3 regions of the Thalassotalea sp. G20_0 genome follow, and region 2 is predicted to be linked to each of the others. Evidence: predicted binding sites of a transcription regulator. Region 2 holds the regulator's gene; each other region holds the start of a gene.
The links. Region 2 encodes LexA, which represses DNA repair genes until DNA is damaged. Its sites were predicted from a motif close to TACTGTATNNNNATACAGTA; they were not measured.
Positions count from the first base shown of each region.

Region 1 (6,657 bases), on a different contig from region 2:
ATGTTTAACCTGATCCCTTACCTTTCTGTAGTTGACAATGTCACACTGCCGCTGGGGTTTGCCAGCAAGCGCCGTGAAAACGTGCAATCCATGGGCGTTGATGCCAGACAGGAAGCGATTCGACTGCTAAACCATCTGGAGCTGAGCGATACGCAGTTGCTGCAAAGGCCAGTGACGGAACTCAGTATTGGCCAGCAGCAGAGAGTGGCGGCAGCCAGAGCGTTGATTGGCCGTCCTGATCTGGTGATCGCAGATGAGCCCACCTCGGCGTTGGACAGCGATACCCGTGAGGCATTTATTCGTCTGCTGTTTGCTGAGTGTGAGGCTGCTGGCAGTACGCTGGTTTTTGTCAGCCATGACTCTGCCCTGGAAGCCTTGTTTGATCGCTCTGTGGCCTTGAATGAAATTAACCGGGCCAGTCAACATCGGCCTTTAGACCCGCCGGAGGTGGTGTAATGTCAATACTTCATCTGGCGGTGAAAAGCCTGAGTAATCGCAAAACCACGGCATTGCTGACCATTTTCTCCATTGCCATCAGCGTGGCTTTGTTGCTGGGTGTGGAAAGAGTGCGGGTTGAGGCCCGGAACAGTTTTACCAGTACCGTGTCCGGTACCGATCTTGTGGTCGGTGCCCGCAGCAGTTCGCTTAATCTGCTGCTCTATTCGGTGTTCCATCTGGGTAATGCAACCAATAACATTACCTGGGAAACCTACCAGGAACTCTCCTCCAATAAGGCCGTCGCCTGGACTATTCCTATTGCCCTGGGGGACTCTCATCAAGGCTATCGTGTGGTGGGTACTGCTCAAACCCTGTTTGAACACTTCCGTTTTGGTGGTGATCAGCCCATCAGTTTCAAAAATGGTAAGCCATTTGATGATCTCTATGATGCGGTGATTGGTTCTGAAGTGGCAGCGGTTCTTGGCTATCAGGTTGACCAGGAAATAGTGCTCAGTCACGGTGTTGAAAGCCGGAGCCTGCAGACGCATCAGGATAAACCCTTCAGGATTTCTGGTGTGTTAAAGCCCACCGGCACCCCTATGGATCGAGTGGTAATGATCTCTCTGGAGGGGATTGAGGCGTTGCACATTGACTGGGTCAATGGGGCGGCACCTAATGCACTGTTCTCGGTTTCTGCCGACAGGGCACGGGCCATGGATTTGCAACCGTCCAGCATTACCGCCTATTTTGTTGGTTTGAAGTCCCGGGTGGCAGCTTTTCGGTATCAGCGGGCAGTGAATGAGTATCGCCAGGAAGCGCTGACGGCTATTTTACCGGGTGTTGCCCTCGGCGAGCTCTGGCAGTTGGTGGGTTCAGCGGAAAAGGCATTGCTGGCGGTTTCCGTGATGGTGGTGATTGCGGGATTGGTTGGCATGCTGACCACCATTCTGACGTCGCTTAATGAGCGGCGCAGAGAGATGGCCATTCTCCGTTCAGTAGGGGCCCGGCCCTGGCATATCTTTACCCTGATGATGACCGAGTCCCTGATCTATGCCATCACTGGTACACTGTTGGGCTTCCTGCTGATGTATGGAATGCTGTTCGCCATTCAACCGGTATTGCAAATGCAGCTGGGTTTGCACATTACCATTGCGTTACCGGGGATGTTTGAGTGGATTCTGGCGGCCGCCATTGTTATCTCGGCGACCATACTGGGTGCAGTGCCTGCCTGGCGGGCCTATAAACATTCATTGGCGGATGGTCTGACGGTCAGGCTGTAGGAGACAAATAATGATAGCTGGAAGACAACACCCTGGCTGGATGGCCGTGGTGCTTATGCTGGCTTTTATGCCGGTGGATTTTGCCATGGCTGCAAGCCCTGAAAAGCCTGCGATCAAAGAGATCAACTGGGATGACCTGATGCCGCCGGTGGATGAGGAAATTGTCCGTAAATATGAGGCGGGTGAAATCAGTCAGGAAGAGGCTATTGAGTATATTGATGAGCTGGGCAAGATTCCGGTAGAAAGCATGAATCAGCAACGGGTTAAAATTCCCGGTTACCTGGTGCCGCTGAATATTGGCAAGGATCAATCAGCCACAGAGCTGTTGCTGGTGCCAACCCTGGGAGCCTGTATTCATGTACCGCCACCGCCACCCAACCAGACCATTTTTGTCCGCTATGACCAGGGCATAAAAGTCACAGAAGCGGGCTACACCCCTTACTGGCTGGAAGGAGTGATCAGGGTTGAAAACAATACCTCCGAGTACACCGACGTTGTCTATGCCATAACGGTGGAGAGTTTGAAGGAGTTTGAATAGAGAGAGAATGCTTTGCCCTGATGCTCCGGGGTAAAGCATGTTTCCCCGACAACAGTGCCGTGTAATGGGGCATTTAATGATAACTTGTGAAGACTTCCCCCAATCGTGTTATAACATCCTATCTCGACTGGCTCCTCTGATAACCGTACTGGCGAGTGACCATGGAACCCACACTGCATTCTGCTACGTCCCCCATTGTCAGTGAAATTGCTGAACTTCTGATGTCCAGGGGCTGGACCCTGTCTACCGCTGAATCGTGTACCGGTGGTGGTATAGGTCATGCCCTGACTGTGTTGCCGGGAAGCTCGGCCTGGTTTGAAGGTGGTGTCATCTGCTATGCCAATGGCGTAAAGGCCAATCTCCTGCATGTGCCGACATTATTGCTGAATAAATACGGTGCGGTCAGTGAGCAGGTGGCTATCGCCATGGCCCGGGGGGTCCGCAAGCTGTTGGCAACGGATATCTCCATAGCCGTGACCGGCGTTGCCGGACCGGGGGGCGCAACACCGGAAAAACCTGTGGGAACCGTCTGGATTGCCTGGAGTACCGGCCAGGAAACCGCTGCAAGGCACTTCCATCTTGAGGGTGATCGTGATCAGATCAGGGCGCAAACGGTTGTTCAGGCGTTGCTGGGTGTTCTGACCCTGTTGACCTGAGGCAAGTTAACCTGAAAAAAGATTCCTTCCTGTCGAAGCGAATAAATATACTGGACAAATACCCAGTATCTGTTTAAATATACAGTATTAATTATTGAGCTGTTCCTGATGAAATCAGAATCGAACTGAGGGCGTGAAAAAATGGATGATAACAGAAAAAAAGCGTTGGCAGCAGCACTTGGCCAGATTGACCGACAGTTTGGTAAAGGTGCCATCATGCGGATGGGGGATCAGAAGCAGGAAGCAATTCCCGCAATTTCTACCGGTTCTCTGCAACTGGACATTGCCCTGGGCATTGGTGGCCTGCCGAAAGGCCGTGTTATTGAAATTTTCGGTCCTGAATCTTCCGGTAAAACCACGCTGACCCTGAGCGTTATTGCCCAGGCCCAGAAGCACGGTGCCACCTGTGCCTTTGTTGATGCAGAACATGCCCTGGACCCACAGTACGCCGGCAAGCTGGGTGTAAATGTGGATGACCTGTACGTCTCCCAGCCGGATACCGGTGAGCAGGCGCTGGAAATCACCGATATGCTGGTCCGTTCCGGTGCTGTCGATGTCATCGTTGTTGACTCCGTCGCTGCCCTGGTACCCAAGGCTGAAATTGAAGGTGATATGGGGGACTCCCATGTTGGTCTGCAGGCCCGTCTGATGTCCCAGGCACTGCGTAAGCTGACCGGTTCCATCAAACAGACCAACTGCATGGTCATCTTCATTAACCAGATTCGTATGAAGATCGGTGTTATGTTCGGCAACCCGGAAACCACTACCGGCGGTAACGCACTGAAATTCTACTCTTCTGTACGTCTTGATATTCGTCGTACCGGTTCGGTGAAGCAGGGCGACGAGGTGATCGGTAACGAAACTCGCGTTAAAGTGGTGAAGAACAAGGTATCGCCACCATTCCGTCAGGCTGAATTCCAGATTCTCTATGGCCAGGGCATCTACCATATGGGCGAAGTGATTGATCTGGGTGTCAAGCTGAAACTGGTGGACAAATCCGGTGCCTGGTATGCCTATAAGGGAACCAAGATTGGTCAGGGTAAAGCCAATGCTGCCCAGTATCTTTCTGATAACCCCGAAGTGGCGGCTGAAATCGAATCCCAGATCCGTGCTGAGTTAATGAGCACCCCGGAGAAGGACGCTGCAAAAAAAGCCGAAGCTGACGCCGGAAAAGGTGCTGACAAAAAAGGTGCTGACAAAAAAGGCGACGACGATGCAGCGGCAAGTGTACAGCAGGACGAGCTGCTGGCTGAGTAATTGAATGTCTGCTGATGTCATTCAATCGGTAAACGATGTCCGCCGGGCTGCCATGGATCTACTGGCCCGGCGGGAACATGGTTTTACCGAACTGGCCCGAAAACTCTCGGGCCGTTTTCCCCGGGAACTGGTATTTGATGCGCTTACCCGCTTGCGGGAAGAACGGTTGCAAAGTGATGACCGCTTTGTTGAAAGTTTTGTCTACAGTCGTCAACAGCGGGGCTACGGTCCGGTTCGTATTAAATCGGAACTGTTTCAGAAAGGGGTTGATAGCGAGTTGATCGGTCAATACCTGCTGGAGCAGGACGATCACTGGGATGAACTGGCAAAAACGGTAAAAGAGCGAAAGTTTGGTGCCTCTGCACCCCGGGACCATAAAGAAAAAGCCCGGCAGACCCGATTTCTGGCCCAGCGTGGCTTTTCCATGAGCCAGATATACTCCGCTTTCTCTTCTTCATAACCACCAATCTCACAAATGCCCATGGCGCGTGAAAATATTTTGCGCCACCCCCAGGAATGAAAATGGTTACGCAAAATATTTTTCACGGCAAAGAAGGTGTCTTAACCTAATGCCTGCTGCGAAGGGTGATTGTCATCAGTGCCGTTTGCCGGAGTATGCCTGTATCTGCCAGTTAATCCCAAAGGCTGAGTCTGCTGCCTGCTTCTGGCTGATTACCCACGATAAAGAGTTTGATAAGCCAACCAATACGGGCAAATTGATTCAGGCGGCGATACCCGGAACCCGCATATTTAACTGGAGCCGGACCTCCCCGGATAAGGTGTTGTTGGAACTGCTGGACGATCCGGACTGGTTGCCAGTGCTGTTGTTTCCGAAGGAATATGCAGCCCAGAGTAATACAAGGCAATGGCATGATAATTCCGGGGGTGAACGTAAGGTTGCCTTCATTATAATTGATGCAACCTGGCAACAGGCCAGGAAAATGTATCGTCAAAGCCCCTGGCTGCATGGTTTGAATTTGCTGAGCTTGCAGCCTGAAGAACCATCCATCTACCGTCTCCGACGCAATCGTCAGGAGCAGCACTTGTGTACCGCTGAAGTGGCAGCAAGAGCGCTTGGCGAGCTGGGCGAAAACACCAATCGCCAGCTGATGGAAGCCCTGGTTCAAGTCTATTGCGACCGCTATCTATGGGCACGCAAAGGCCAGCGAAGGGATGAGGATTCGCGCTCTCTGCGCATACTTGAACAGTACCGCTCTGGCGCTCAATAGACCGTCAGTGAAAAAAGCCCGGTAAAAAGCCTGTTAATGATGGGGCGAGGTGATCATTTTTTCCCGCCATTCCTATATAATCCCCGGTTTGCGTAAATTTACTATGAAAAGGCTGCTCATTGTGATTGTGCTGCCATTTTTGTGTTTGGGAGTGAGCGGCTTTTCCGCTCATGGCTGTCAAGAGATAACTCCCCCGGTGGGAACTGTATATGAAGACTAACGAAATACGTTCTGCTTTTCTGGAATACTTCAGGGAAAACGGCCATGAAGTGGTTGCCAGTAGCTCTCTGGTACCCCATGACGACCCAACCCTGCTGTTTACCAATGCCGGGATGAACCAGTTCAAAGACACTTTTCTGGGTCGTGAGCCGCGTGACTACAACCGTGCCGCCACTTCCCAGAAGTGTGTGCGTGCCGGGGGCAAGCACAATGACCTGGATAACGTCGGTTATACCGCCCGTCACCACACCTTCTTTGAAATGCTGGGTAATTTCAGCTTTGGCGATTACTTCAAGAAAGAAGCGATCCACTTTGCCTGGAACTTTCTGACCGGCACGCTGAAACTGCCTAAAGAGCGTCTTTGCGTCACCATCTATGCCTCTGACGATGAAGCCTGCAATATCTGGTTAAACGACATTGGTATCGCCGCTGAGGATATTATCCGTATTGGTGATAACAAGGGAGCGCCTTACGCTTCCGATAACTTCTGGCAGATGGGCGATACGGGCCCCTGTGGTCCCTGCACCGAAATTTTCTATGATCACGGTGACCATATCTGGGGTGGCCGTCCGGGTACGCCAGAAGAAGACGGTGATCGCTTTATTGAAATCTGGAATATCGTATTTATGCAGTACAACCGTCAGGCCGACGGTGACATGCAACCACTGCCCAGGCCATCGGTTGATACCGGCATGGGCCTGGAGCGTATTGCCGCAGTGATGCAGCATGTCAACAGCAACTACGAGATTGATCTGTTCCAGTCTCTGCTGAACGATGCTTCCGGGATTATCGGTGGCGTTGCCACCACGGAAGCGTCCCTGCGGGTTATTGCTGACCATATCCGCTCCTGCAGTTTCCTGATCAGTGATGGCGTTATGCCCTCCAATGAAGGTCGGGGCTACACGCTGCGCCGGATTATCCGTCGTGCCTGCCGTCATGGCCACAAGCTGGGGGCCAAAGAATCCTTCTTTTATAAGCTGGTGGCTTCACTGGTGCAGTTGATGGGTGGCGCTTATCCGGATCTGGCGAAGAACCAGGCG
Region 1 covers NZ_JAGHQV010000006.1:120,792-127,448, forward strand. Annotated here, with positions in the region: gene J7438_RS05370 (ATP-binding cassette domain-containing protein) at 1-456, shown strand, start outside; gene J7438_RS05375 (ABC transporter permease) at 456-1,718, shown strand; gene J7438_RS05380 (DUF3299 domain-containing protein) at 1,729-2,256, shown strand; gene J7438_RS05385 (CinA family protein) at 2,418-2,912, shown strand; gene recA (recombinase RecA) at 3,054-4,169, shown strand; gene J7438_RS05395 (regulatory protein RecX) at 4,174-4,629, shown strand; gene J7438_RS05400 (tRNA-uridine aminocarboxypropyltransferase) at 4,739-5,398, shown strand; gene J7438_RS05405 (hypothetical protein) at 5,403-5,579, opposite strand; gene alaS (alanine--tRNA ligase) at 5,602-6,657, shown strand, end outside.
Region 1: the regulator LexA is predicted to act here: its motif matches at 2,980-2,999, upstream of recA (recombinase RecA).

Region 2 (6,657 bases):
TGGCGCAGCGCCTGTATGAGGCGGGTTACATCACCTACATGCGAACCGACTCCACCAATCTGAGCCAGGATGCGGTTGCCAGTGCCCGGTCATTTATTGCCAAACAGTATGGTGATCAATACTGTCCGGAGCAGCCAAATCTGTACAGCAGCAAGCAAGGCGCCCAGGAAGCTCACGAAGCGATTCGGCCATCCAGTGTTACGTTAAAGCCTGATGATCTGTCTGGCATGGAACGTGATGCGGAGCGTCTGTACGATTTGATCTGGCGTCAGTTCGTTGCCTGTCAGATGACGCCTGCCGAGTATCTCAGTACGTCTCTGGTCGTTGACGTTAACGGCTATCAACTCAAAGCCAGGGGACGGACATTGAAGTTTGATGGCTATACCCGGGTGCAAAAGCCTCTGGCCAGAAAAGGTGAAGATGTGATTCTGCCTGATCTGCAAAAAGGGGTAGAGCTGACACTGGAAAAACTGGACCCTAAACAGCTGTTCACCCGCCCACCGGCCCGTTTCAGCGAAGCGGCACTGGTCAAGGAATTGGAGAAACAGGGTATTGGTCGGCCGTCAACCTATGCGTCGATTATTTCCACCATTCAGGACCGTGGTTATGTTTCAGTGAAGAATCGCCGCTTTTATGCGGAAAAAATGGGCGATATTGTGACTGATCGTCTGAATGAGTCGTTTAATGAGCTCATGGACTTTCACTTCACGGCACGAATGGAAGAGAAGCTCGATGATATTGCTGAAGGTGAAAAAAACTGGAAGCAGGTTCTTGATGATTTTTATGCCGACTTTACCCTTCAGTTAACCCAGGCTGAACAGAGTGACGGAGGGATGCGCGCAAATGAACCCTCCCTGACCGATATTGAGTGTCCTACCTGCCATCGACCCATGATGATTCGCACTGCATCGACCGGGGTGTTTCTCGGTTGTTCCGGTTATTCACTGCCACCGAAGGAGCGCTGTAAAACGACGATTAACCTGGTTCCCGGTGAGGAGGTGGAAGATGTCGATGATGAATACGCCGAGGTTAACGCCCTGCGTGCCATGCGTCGTTGTCCCAAGTGCTCTACCGCGATGGAAAGCTATCTGATTGATGAGCAGAGGAAGTTACACGTCTGTGGCAATAACCCTGATTGTTCCGGCTTTGAGGTGGAGAAGGGGAGTTACAAATTAAAAGGTTATGATGGCCCCGTACTTGACTGCGATAAGTGTGGCAGTGAAATGCAGTTGAAAACCGGGCGCTTCGGCAAGTATTTTGGTTGTACTAACAGTGAATGCAAGAACACCAGAAAGTTGCTGAAAAGTGGTGAGCCTGCTCCACCCAAAATGGAGCCAGTGCCCATGCCTGAGTTAAAGTGCGTCAAAGTTGATGATCATTATGTGCTCAGGGATGGCGCGTCCGGATTGTTCCTTGCGGCCAGTCAATTTCCCAAGAACAGAGAGACCCGTGCTCCGCTGGTGGCGGAGCTATTGCCCCATCAGGCAATGATTGACCCCAAGTACGGTTATCTGATGGATGCTCCCCGTCAGGACCCTGATGGCAACCCGGCAATTATTCGATACAGCCGCAAGACCAAGCAGCAGTATGTTATGTCCGAGCTCGATGGTAAGGCAACGGGTTGGAGTGCAGTATTTGATGATGGTCGCTGGCATGAAAAGCAGTCTAAAAAGCGCCAGTCCGGTTAGATTTATTTCAGCCTCCCGGGTTCATGAGACAGGGCTATTATGCCCTGTTGTATTATGGCAGTTAGTAACTTTTAGGAACTGTCCCGAGATAACTTCCACATTTCGGATATTATCCAGCAAAGAAAAAACTTGCCACAGAGACACGGAGGCACGGAGAAAAGAAAAAAATCTTTTCCTCTGTGACTCTGTGCCTCCGTGGCAAAATGAGGAAGTTTTTAAGCGACAACTCCTTAGCTCGACAAAACACGAGTTGTTCCCGAAAGATTGATGGAGTTGGTTATGACAAACAATTGGCAGGGATATACCAATAAAATGCTCTTTCACGCCCGTTTATTGCTGGATGCCTGGGAAGATGCAGATGATCTTGCCAAGCCGGCATTTCGTGAGGCCTGTCTGAATGCAATGGTTCAGGCTTACCGCTCGTTACTGGCTGAAATTATGACGAATTACCGTTTGCCGGTAAATCAACTACCCTCTCTTGATGAGGCAATGAACAGTGTTCATCATAAGGGAGAGGTGTCTACTGAGTTGCAGTACATTGAACGTCTTGAGCAACATGATTCATGGTTGTCGGCGTTATTAAAAAGTCATCAGGACTGTGCCATGCCTATACAGCGCAAAAGTGTTGAACTGAATGAAATTCCTCTGTTTAATGCCAATAGTGTGCGGTTTGATCAGTCAGAAGGCTTTCTTGCTGTGCTTGAGTCGCTGAAGGAGCTGGTCACTTACAGCCGGAACTTCAGCCTGGAATGGTAGGTTTCTGATGTTTTCAGGTTTGTTCATTGCCAGCCGTATTCAGCTATTGTTGATGGCTGATATCTTGAAAGCCTCTGCTGGCTAATGCACAATGCTTAACCGCTAACCCTAAAATCCCGGTGTCACTATTTATGTCAGCGTCGTTTCTTGAAATTGTTGAACTGCCTTCCGGCGAAATCGTTTTGCGTCGCAGTGATGAGGAGAACGCTGAGCCTCTGGTTACCATGTCATTCTCCCGGGAGTTGCTTGACTTTCTCCAGGGAGATCAGGTGGAGGTAGCCAAGGCTATGCTGGATGCCTGCATAGCGGAAGTGGGGCGTAAAACAGAAGCTGACGCTGGAGAATACATCCCTGAAAACCGGGTTCTTCATTAACTGTCATACAAACCCTCCAGTTATCCTCTGTTCCTGATTGCCAGTCCCTGACATCGACCTGAGCGAGCGGCGGTCTCGAGTTCAGAGAGTGTGATGCTATCGATCTGCTCGATCCAGCTGACCACGGTGTGGCTGGTGCCTGAGGCCAGTGCCTTGCGAGTGAGTTTCAGTGGGTCTGCCTCAGCAGATGGGTTGAGAACCTGAAGGCGCTGTCTGCTGATTCCCGATGACTTCAGCCAGTTTATGGTGTTTTTTGCCTGTTCACTGGACAGTATCAGGGTAAGCCAGCGTTGATCCTGGTCGTTAGCCAACTCATACAGAACAGTCTTCAGAAAGCGTCCTGATTGCCAGGGCGGGCCTGAGAGAATCAGTTCATCAATAAAGCTGACAGGTTCACTGTCAATGCAGGGAGCGTTGCCGTTCTGACTGGATGATGGTGTTAATGCTTGCATGTCAGGTCCTCTACATCAGAGATTGTCTCAGGGTCGGGGAGGCTGTCCGAGAATAGCCTCCTAGTTCCTGATAACCCCCACACTCAGTCCTTCGATAGCAAAGGTATCAACGCTGAGGTCTACTTCGATTGTCTTGAATTCTTTGTTTTCCGGGTGCAGGTAAATTCTGTTTTTAACCTGTTCAAAACGTTTGACCGTTACTTCGTCGTCAATTCTGGCAACGACAATCTGGCCATTGGCTGCCGTTGATGTTTTATGGACCGCCAGAAGGTCCCCGTCAAGAATACCGATATCCTTCATGCTCATTCCTTTTACCCGAAGCATGAAGTCTGCTTTGGGGGAAAAGAAATCAGGGTTGATGGACAGGTGGTCCTCAATATGTTCCTGGGCAAGAATGGGGCTTCCTGCAGCAACCTGTCCTACAATAGGCAGGCCGGAAGATTCGGTGCCGGGGATTCGGATACCCCTTGAGGTGCCGGGGGTGATCTCGATAGCTCCCTTGCGGGCAAGGGCTCTGAGGTGTTCTTCTGCTGCATTGGGTGATCGGAAACCGAAGGTCTGTGCGATTTCTGCACGGGTGGGGGGGAAACCGGTCTCTTCTACATGAGATTTGATCAGTTCAAGGATCTCAGTCTGGCGCTTGGTCAATTTATACATGATTAAATCTGTGTTTTTATACAGTACATGTAATTATATACAGTATTTTGCTGTCTGCAACCACCCCTGCCTTATTAATCTAACTTGATGTTTCAGTTGGCAAACGTTAGTTTTAAACAAATGTTTACATTGGAGGTTTTACAGGCATGTCACAGTCAGCGACAGTAGACAGGATTCTGGACGCTGCAGAGAAGTTATTTGCTGAGCATGGGTTCGCAGAGACCTCGCTGCGTTCAATTACCAGTCAGGCGGGTGTTAACCTGGCCGCTGTTAATTATCATTTCGGCTCCAAAAAATCCCTGATCCAGGCGGTCTTTTCCCGTTTTCTTGACCCTTTTGTCAGCAATCTTTCCGGGGCTCTTGTGCGATATCAGGATAATAATGACGTTATTGATCTGGAAGAAATACTTCATTTACTGGTGGATCAGATCATGGCGGTTAAACCCCGCAGCCCTGAAGATCTCTCTGTTTGTATGAGGATGATTGGCCTGGCCTACACACAGGGCCAGGGGCATCTGAAGAAATATTTGCGCGACGTTTATGGGGAAGTATTCCAGGCTTATCTGGAGCTGCTGGTAAAAGCGTGTCCTGAGTTGCCACTGAATGACCTGTTCTGGCGAGTCTATTTTATTCTGGGTTCCGCTGTGTTTACCCTTTCAGGAGCGGATGCGCTGAGGGCTATTGCGGAAAGCGATTATGGGGTCAGGACTGAACTGGAAGATATCATGAGAAAGATGGTGCCTTTCATGGCGGCAGGTCTCAGATCGCACACCTGACGGATCATTTAACCATACAGAGTTTGATTTACCGATGCATCTTACTGTTCATATTGCCAGTCAGGAAATGGTGCTGCACGAGGAGGACGGCAAGCGCCGTGTTTATTCTGTGTCTACTGCCAGCAAGGGAACCGGGCAGCAGGAAGGGAGCTGGCAAACACCTCTTGGGCAGCATGTTATCCGGGCGAAAATTGGTGCCGGTCTGCCGGCTAATTCAGTATTTGTCGGACGTCGCTTTACCGGTGAGATTTATTCCCCCGGGCTTTGCCAGCAGTACCCTGAAAGAAAGGACTGGATTTTAACCAGAATTTTATGGCTCAGTGGCCTGGAGCCCGGATATAACCGGCTGGGTAATGTTGATACCATGCGTCGCTATATCTATATCCACGGTTCGCCGGATACGGCAGTGATGGGAGAACCCGGCTCGCGGGGATGTATCCGAATGCACGGGGAAGATATTATCGATCTGTTTGACCGTGTAGATACCGGTACCAGGATCGATATACTGCTTAGCTGATACCGTTTTTTTTTAGAGGATATAGTTGTGCCAACAGGCCTGAACCGTGGTGTTCTTTTGATTGATCTTGAGGGAACGCAGCTGACCGCCGAAGAACACCAGCTGCTTTCCCTGCCCGGTGTTGCGGGTATTGTCCTTTTTTCCAGGAACTATCAGAGTCGGGAACAGTTAATTTCCCTGGTTCGTTCTGTCCGGAATGTTCGCCGGGATCTGTTAATTTGTGTGGATCAGGAAGGTGGGCGTGTGCAACGCTTCAAGGACGGGTTTACCCGTCTGCCCCCGGCACAGGCTTATGGGGAATTTGACCCGGATCAACAGTATCAGATGGCTTATGAGTCAGGCTGGCTGATGGCCTCTGAGTTGCTGACCTGTGGGATAGATCTTTGCCTGGGGCCGGTGTTGGATATTGATCATGGTAAAACGCCGATCGTGGGGGACCGGGCTTTTGGGTGTTCGATTGAGCAGGTGAATCACCTGGCCTCATTGTGGATTGATGGGGTTCATGAAGCGGGAATGTCCGTGGTTATCAAGCACTTTCCCGGCCATGGGAATGTAGATTCTGATTCCCATGTGAGCCTTCCCCTGGATGATCGTACTTTTGATGAGATCTGTCAGTCGGACCTGGAGCCTTTCCGGGTAATGATTCAAAAGGGGGTTGAGGCATTAATGCCGGCCCATATCCTGTTTCCCGCTATTGACCGGCATCCGGTGGGTTACTCTTCAGAGTGGCTGAAAGGGGTGTTACGCAACCAGCTGTTATTTGAGGGGCTGGTTATCAGCGATTGCCTGTCGATGGAGGGAGCGGCGAAAACCGGCAGTTATCCTGCCAGGGCCAGGGCAGCCCTGGATGCTGGTTGTGATCTCCTTATAATCTGTAACCGTCAGGGAGTTCGGGAGGTACTGGCTGAGATAGACGGCTCGGGTTTGCAGGGTGTCGGTCCGGATGGTTTGATGCCTGACTCATACACTGACCGGGAGTCTCTTGAACAGTCAGAGCGCTACAGGAAAGCGCGTAAAATGCTGACAGAGGCTTTTGGAACAGGCTGATTTTAATGGTGCCATGGCCATCACTGTCCGGTAATTCAGGGTAACTTTCCTTCTAAGCTGTCGTACTGGTTTATAGTTATAAATCCGGTGCGACTATTACGCTTTCTCTTCAGTCCGTATTAATACCAATGCCACCTTCTAAATATCCGACTGGGCAAGTCATTTTGAACAGCTGGGTAAGGCGGAATTGGTATAACCTGGTTTGGTTAAGCATTGTGGTATAACCATGGACTTTTTATCCTCTACTTCAGCCAATATTCCTGATTGGCTGCCCCTGGCAGTGATAGCTACCTGTCTGACAGCTTTTACCCGATATCTTGTCGGCAAACTCTTCGGCAAGCTCACGACGAAAGTAAAAGCTACCCAGAATTTCTGGGATAACGCTCTGCT
Region 2 covers NZ_JAGHQV010000035.1:6,042-12,698, forward strand. Annotated here, with positions in the region: gene topA (type I DNA topoisomerase) at 1-1,688, shown strand, start outside; gene J7438_RS18350 (DUF6586 family protein) at 1,968-2,444, shown strand; gene J7438_RS18355 (hypothetical protein) at 2,576-2,818, shown strand; gene J7438_RS18360 (SulA-like leucine-rich domain-containing protein) at 2,839-3,270, opposite strand; gene lexA (transcriptional repressor LexA) at 3,331-3,927, opposite strand; gene J7438_RS18370 (TetR/AcrR family transcriptional regulator) at 4,074-4,703, shown strand; gene J7438_RS18375 (L,D-transpeptidase) at 4,738-5,220, shown strand; gene nagZ (beta-N-acetylhexosaminidase) at 5,248-6,267, shown strand; gene J7438_RS18385 (mechanosensitive ion channel family protein) at 6,494-6,657, shown strand, end outside.

Region 3 (6,657 bases), on a different contig from region 2:
AAGTGTATTCCCGCATGAAACGCAGACATTAAAAGTAACGTGAATCGTTTTCAGGCCTTGATGCAAACAATCTGGATAAAAAGCATAGAGTCATCTATCTATGTCATACATCAAATTCACTGCTTAGTTCTTTCGTTCAAAAAATAACCGGAGTGTTCAAACAATGATAAAAACTGTTGTTGTATCCGTCCTGCTCCTGACCTGCTTTCTGGTTATGGCCGACCTTGTTCCCTTTTTACTGAAAAACACAGACTCACCTTCTGATAATGAGCAGCCACAAAAAAATCAGGAGCACATTATCAAATCAATCGTTTTATTAGTTGGTATTGCGATTATGATCACACTGATCCTGCACTTCTGGCACTGACTCAATCAAATCTGACTGGAGAGTAAAAGTGATGCTGACACAGTGAACACTGACTACATTTATGGGCATGACTGCTTCCCTGAGTAATCCTTTGCAGGGCATTACAGGGCAGAATACCATTCATTTCGGTGAGTGTACTTTGCATACCATGATTAACCGTTTAAAGCGTATATTTTCCCGACTGGCGTTTCTCTGTGCTGGTCAGAAACCCTCCTTTGAAGGCCCGGGGCTCTCCGGCATTATTGCGGATTGGGCTGAGCCGTTGCTCAGTGAATACAGCGACAATCATGAGATCGAAAACATTATTGATCTGACGTCTAACTGCTGGAATATCGGTGCCTGTCCAAAAGATAACCGGGCTGAGTTGTGGGGTCTTCTTATCCAGCCAATCGTTGAAGAACACTTTTATGAACACAGGCATGATCTTCAGGGCAAACTAAGGAAACTGATCAAAGTGAGGGAGAAATTTTATGCTCACGACCCACGCTTCATCCTGGATTTTCGGTTTAAATATCGCCGCTCCCAATTGAGGCTGGATATTTTCAGCACCCGGGACCTGAGCCCGTCCCAGTTTATGGCCGGGCTTGATGCATTAATCCATCAAAGTGAACTCAATGCCTAGGAGGCTAAGAGTGGCTTCTCTGACCTTTGCCAGATCACGTCTGAACTTTCATAATCTCCGGCCATTGCGTCGTATAAGAAGGACTCAGCACCTGCTGGTTCATATGCCATGGCTGCGCCCGGAAGCCCACTGATGCAGGCCGGAGTGTCTGGCTCCCAAAGCGCTGGTTAATGGCATCCAGCACTGTCATCATCCGGGTATTTTCCGGAATTGACGCTGCCGTCAGCAAGTCTCCCTGAAAACCTGCACCGGAACAAAGATCCACCAGGGCAAAGCCCGCCTTTTTATACTCGTAACCTTCCTGAAACAGCACGTCCAAAGCCGGATTTAACTGTTGCAGCCAAACCGAGCTATCACTGGTGGGCGATGGGACCATCAGCTTCAGACTCCGTCCGGTTTGCGGGAGATTGGCCTTAAAGGGATCGGTCCTGATAAAGATGATGGCTTCACGGGAATACTGCTGTTGTTTTCTGAGTTTCTCGCAGGCGCGACAGATAAAGCTGGCCAATGCGGCATGAAGTGCCTGCCTGGTGGTGACCCGCTGGCCGAAGCTCCGGGAACACATAATCTGATGCTTATTGGCTGAACTCCCCTCTTCCCAGGGAATACAGTACTCCCCCTGAAGTTCACAGACCGTCCGTTCCAACACCACAGAAAACTGTTTCCTGATCCATCGACGATTGGCGTTCGCCAGTTGTGCAGCAGTATGAATACCTGCCGCCTCCAGCCGTTTTCCTATGCGTCGGCCCACTCCCCATACCTCACCAACCGGGGTGATTGCCATTAACCGCTGCTGGCGTATCGGGCTGGTTAAATCCACAACACCACCGGTTGCCGGAAATTTCTTGGCCGCATAGTTAGCGAGTTTGGCCAGTGTTTTGGTGGTTGAGATGCCCACACCAATTGGCAGCCCCGTCCACTGGAATACCCGCCGTTTCATATCCAACCCTATGGCATGCAGGTTTGCCAGCGGGAAACCGGAGAGTTCAACAAAGGCTTCATCGATCGAATACACTTCCAGCTTCGGGCTGAACTGTTCCAGCACCGACATAAAGCGGGAGGACATATCGCCATACAGCGCATAGTTGGAGCTTTTCAGTATGATTTCACCACGGGCCACCTGATCCCTGACCTTGAACGCCGGTGTCCCCATAGCAACGCCCAGGGCTTTGAGTTGCGCTGTTCTGGCAACGATACAGCCATCATTATTGCTGAGTACTCCCAGGGCTTTACCCAGCAGGGACGGATTAAAGACCTGCTCGCAGGAACAGTAAAAAGCATTGGCATCACAGAGGGCAATAACGTCCTTCATCGCAGGTGGTGAATAACTTCAGTGACCACACCCCACACATTGAGCCCTTCTTCAGAATCCAGTTTAATCGCAGGGTAGTCAGGGTTTTCCGAGTGCAATTCCGGTTTGCCATGGCAATAGACCAGGCGTTTTACAATCAGCTCACCGTCCAGCAAGGCCAGTATCACATCACCGTCTCCCGGAGTGAGGGAACGATCAATAATCAGAATGTCACCATCAAAGATGCCCGCTCCTTTCATGGATTGACCCTGGGCCCGGGCAAAAAAGGTTGCTGCCGGATGACGGATTAACAGCTGGTCAAGGGAGAGCGTATCTTGCAGGTAGTCAGCTGCCGGGCTGGTGAAGCCACAGGCAGCCGGGCTCTGGTAAAAGGGCAATGTCTCTGGCAAAGGTCGTGAAAAGATCTGGATCGGCTTCATGCCACTCAAACTCATTAACTGTTTATTTATACAGTATAAACATTTAACGGTTAAAAGAAAGCGGTTGTACTTTGGACGCAGGAGAGCTGTTCCGCAGACTGACTCTGATCAACCTGCAATGGAGCATCTTTGCTCCTCCACCTGACACACCATCAATGGAACCTGACAATCATTTTGAGGTCAAACAGCGACATTAATAATCCAGGAGGCTGACCGAGAATAGCGCCCGTCTAGGCACCCCCGTAGCGAGGATGGCAGAAAATTGAGGATAAAACGTCGAAAATTTTTAGTAAATAGTGGTTCTATTTGCTAAAAATTTCCGACTTTTTAGACCAATTTGCTGCCACCGCACGACTGCATGGATGCAGGAGCTAGAGCAACGCAGGAGCAGTTGCCGCGTAGGGCAGTCTATTCTCGGTCAGCCTCCTGGGTGCAGGAGGTATTCTGAAAGCAACCACATCCACCCACTCCCGCCCAAAGTCTGACCGCCGGAATGACACCGGTTCAAGCGGGATGCCTGACCGCCCCGGAAGCACATTTAACGGTAAAAAAGTCTCAAACCATCAGTCCTGCAGAGGCACAAGTCCCCCCCGGCATGATGGCAAAAATATTGAAGACGTCTTCTGGGAAAATAAACCGTTACAAGAACGTAAGACAACCCCGGCTGAGGTGCTTAAAGCATATAGCAGCGATGTAACGTCACTCAGAAGCGGCTTCTTCCTGCAAAAGCTCTGCTTACAGAACGTTCCAAACGGCAATAGAAAAGTCACACCGGATCAGGTCATTCAGGAATTCAAGCGGGAGCCGGGTCAGAATAGCAAGTGCCAATTAGCGATAGCTCGTTTCAAAGCGGAATGCTGCCTGAAAGGACTGCTCTTGAATGGTCAACGGGTCACAGCGGATGCGGTGGTTAAAGACTTCCCGGATACTACGGAAGGAAAACTGGGAATAGCGCGCTTTATGGAACGATGCTGCCTGAGTGGCCTGGGCCTGGATGGCCAGCAGGTCACACCGAATGCGGTGGTCAGGGCTTTCCCGGATAATCCGGAAGGCAAACTGGGAGTAGCACGCTTTCAGGAACAATGTTGCCTGAGCGGCTTGCCATTGAATGGCCAGCAGGTCTCACCGGATACGGTGGCTAACGCTTTTCCGGATAGTCCGGTAGGAAAGCTGGGCATAGTACGCTTTAAAGAAGAATGTTGCCTGGAAGGCATGCCGTTGAATGGCCAGCAAGTCTCACCGGATACGGTATTGAAGGGGTTTCAGGCCGCCAACGCAAGACTGGAAATAGCGCACTTTAAAGCGGAATGTTGTCTGAGGAACCTGCCGTTGAATGGCCAGCAGGTGACAACGGATGCGGCGTTTAATGCTTTCCCGGATAGCCCGGAAGGCAAACTGGCAAGAGCGCGCTTCAAAGCGGAATGCTGCCTGAGGAACCTGCCGATAAATGGCCATCGGATCACACCGGATTCAGTGATTAAGGATTTTCAGGACACCAGAGTAGCACTGGAGCTGGCACGCTTTAAGGAACAATGTTGCCTGAGGGAGCTGCCGCTGAATGGGCGGCAGGTCACACCGGATGAGGTGGTGAAGGAATTTCAGGCAGCCAGGGAAATATTGGGATTGGCACGCTTCAAAGCAGAATGTTGCCTGCGGGGCCTGCTTCTGAATGACCAGCAGGTCACACTGGAGCTGGTGGTTAAAGCTTTCCCGAATAGTCCGGAAGGCAAACTGGGGATCGCACGTTTCAAAGCGGACTATTATCTGAGAGGCCTGTCGCTGCATGACCTGCAGGTTACACCGGATGAGGTGTTTATGGATTTCCCGGATAGCCCGGAAGGCAGACTGGGGAGAGCGCGCTTCAAAGCAGAATGTTGCCTGAGGGAACTGCCATTGAATGGCCGACCGGTCAGGCAGAGTGAGGTAATTAAAGATTATCAGACGGCCAAAGCACCACTGGAGCTGGCACGCTTTAAGGAGCAATGTTGCCTGCAATCCCTGTCGTTCAATGGCCAGCAAGTCACACCGGATGAGGTGATCAGGGGTTACCCGGATAATCCGTTGGGCAAACTGGGGAGCGCGCGCTTCAAAGCAGAATGTTGTCTGCGTGGCCTGACGCTGGATGGCCAGCTGGTCACACCGGATGCGGTGGTTAAGGATTATAAGGCCACCAGGGCAACGCTGGAGCTGGCGCGTTTCAAAGCGGAATGCTGTATGAGAGGCCTGACACTGGCTGGCAACCGGGTCACCCCGGACGAGGTGGTTAAGGATTTCCCGGGTAGTCCGGGAGGCAAACTGGGCAACGCGCACTTTAAAGCGGAATGTTGCCTGAGGGGCTTGGCGTTAAATGGCCAGCCGGTCACACCGGATGCGGTGATTAAGGGTTTCCCGGGTGGTCGGGAAAGCAGACTGGGTATCGCGCGCTTCAAAGCGGAATGTTGCCTGAGGGGCCTGACATTGAATGACCAACCGATCACACCGGATGCCGTGGTTAAGGGTTATCTGGCAATCAAGGCAACACTGGAGCTGGCGCGCTTTAAGGAACAATGTTGTCTGAGAGGCCTGGCGTTAAATCGCCAGCCGGTCACTCCGGATTCAGTGGCCGAAATGTATCAGGCTGCCAAGGCAAAACTTGCGCTGGCGCGCTTTAAAGCAGAATGTTGCCTGAGGGGGCTGTGTTTGAATAACCTGCAGGTCACAACGGAGGAAGTAGTCGGGGATTATCAGGCCGCCAGGGCAAGACTTGAACTGGCACGCTTCAAAGCGGCGTGCTGCCTGAAGGATCTGTGGCTCAATGGTGAACGGGTCACACCGGATGAGGTGGTTAAGAGTTTCCCGGACAGTCCGGATGGCAAACTGGGGATGGCGCGCTTCACAGCGGACTGTTGCCTGAGAGGGCTGCCGTTGAATGGCCAACAGGTCACACCGGACTCCGTGGCCAGGGATTATAAGGCAATCAGGGCAACGCTGGAGCTGGCTCGCTTCAAATCGGAATGTTGCCTGAAGGGGCTGCTGTTGAATGGCCAGCAGGTCACACCGGATGCCGTGGTTAAGGATTATGAGCGCGGTGGCAGGTTGCTCGAAAGAGCTATTTTTTATTCGCTACTGGCATTGAATGCCAGAGAACTGAATGGCAAATATCTGGATAACGAGGAGGTATTGGCAGCGTTTAATGATATACCCGGAGATCATACCTCAAGGCAAACCAGGTATCTGGTTCAAAGGTTGCAGCAATCCCATCGGTACGATGAAACCAGCGAAGGTCAGGATATACTTCAACAGGCCTGGCAAATCTTAAACAAAGTGCCAGTCAAAGACGAGGAGCAATCTCGACTGCAATGTATATTGAAATTCATGGCCATGGAGAATAAATGGACAATTGATCAACAGGAAGTGTCTGCAAAACAGGTATTCCATGCCATCAAAACACTGAGGCGCTCATTTAAGAATTCACGCCTGCATTTCTTCTTTCTGGCGCACTGCTGTATCACGAGACAGTCTATTGGCAGACAGCACATTCATAAGGATCAGGTAATCAGGTATCTTAAAATTTTTCCTGAAGGAAGCAGGCTGCGCCATGCTTTAACCTGCTGGTTTGAAGAATGCAGCTCCGAAGCCTGTGTAATGGATGAGTTACTCGATGCCAGTGACAGTCCTCACCGATATGCAACCTTTGCCAGTCAACAGGAGGCATCTGTTGCCGTTAGCAGCAAGAACACCGGACATAAGCCTAGAGAACACCTGCCCGACGTGATTCCCGTTATCGAGCGCTCTGAGCGCAGCACAACATCGGCAGAGGTATTCGTTGCCAATCCGGGCAAGGAAGACCCACCCCCCTGCCAGCCCGGGGAATATCGGTATACAACAGAAACCGCTTCCATCCACCAGACATTTGCCGTCTATATGGCTGAAACCCTGAAGCAATGGTCAACAACAG
Region 3 covers NZ_JAGHQV010000003.1:129,364-136,020, reverse strand. Annotated here, with positions in the region: gene J7438_RS02640 (hypothetical protein) at 429-989, shown strand; gene J7438_RS02635 (Y-family DNA polymerase) at 1,024-2,301, opposite strand; gene J7438_RS02630 (LexA family protein) at 2,298-2,720, opposite strand; gene J7438_RS02625 (hypothetical protein) at 3,234-6,657, shown strand, end outside.
Region 3: the regulator LexA is predicted to act here: its motif matches at 2,737-2,756, upstream of J7438_RS02630 (LexA family protein).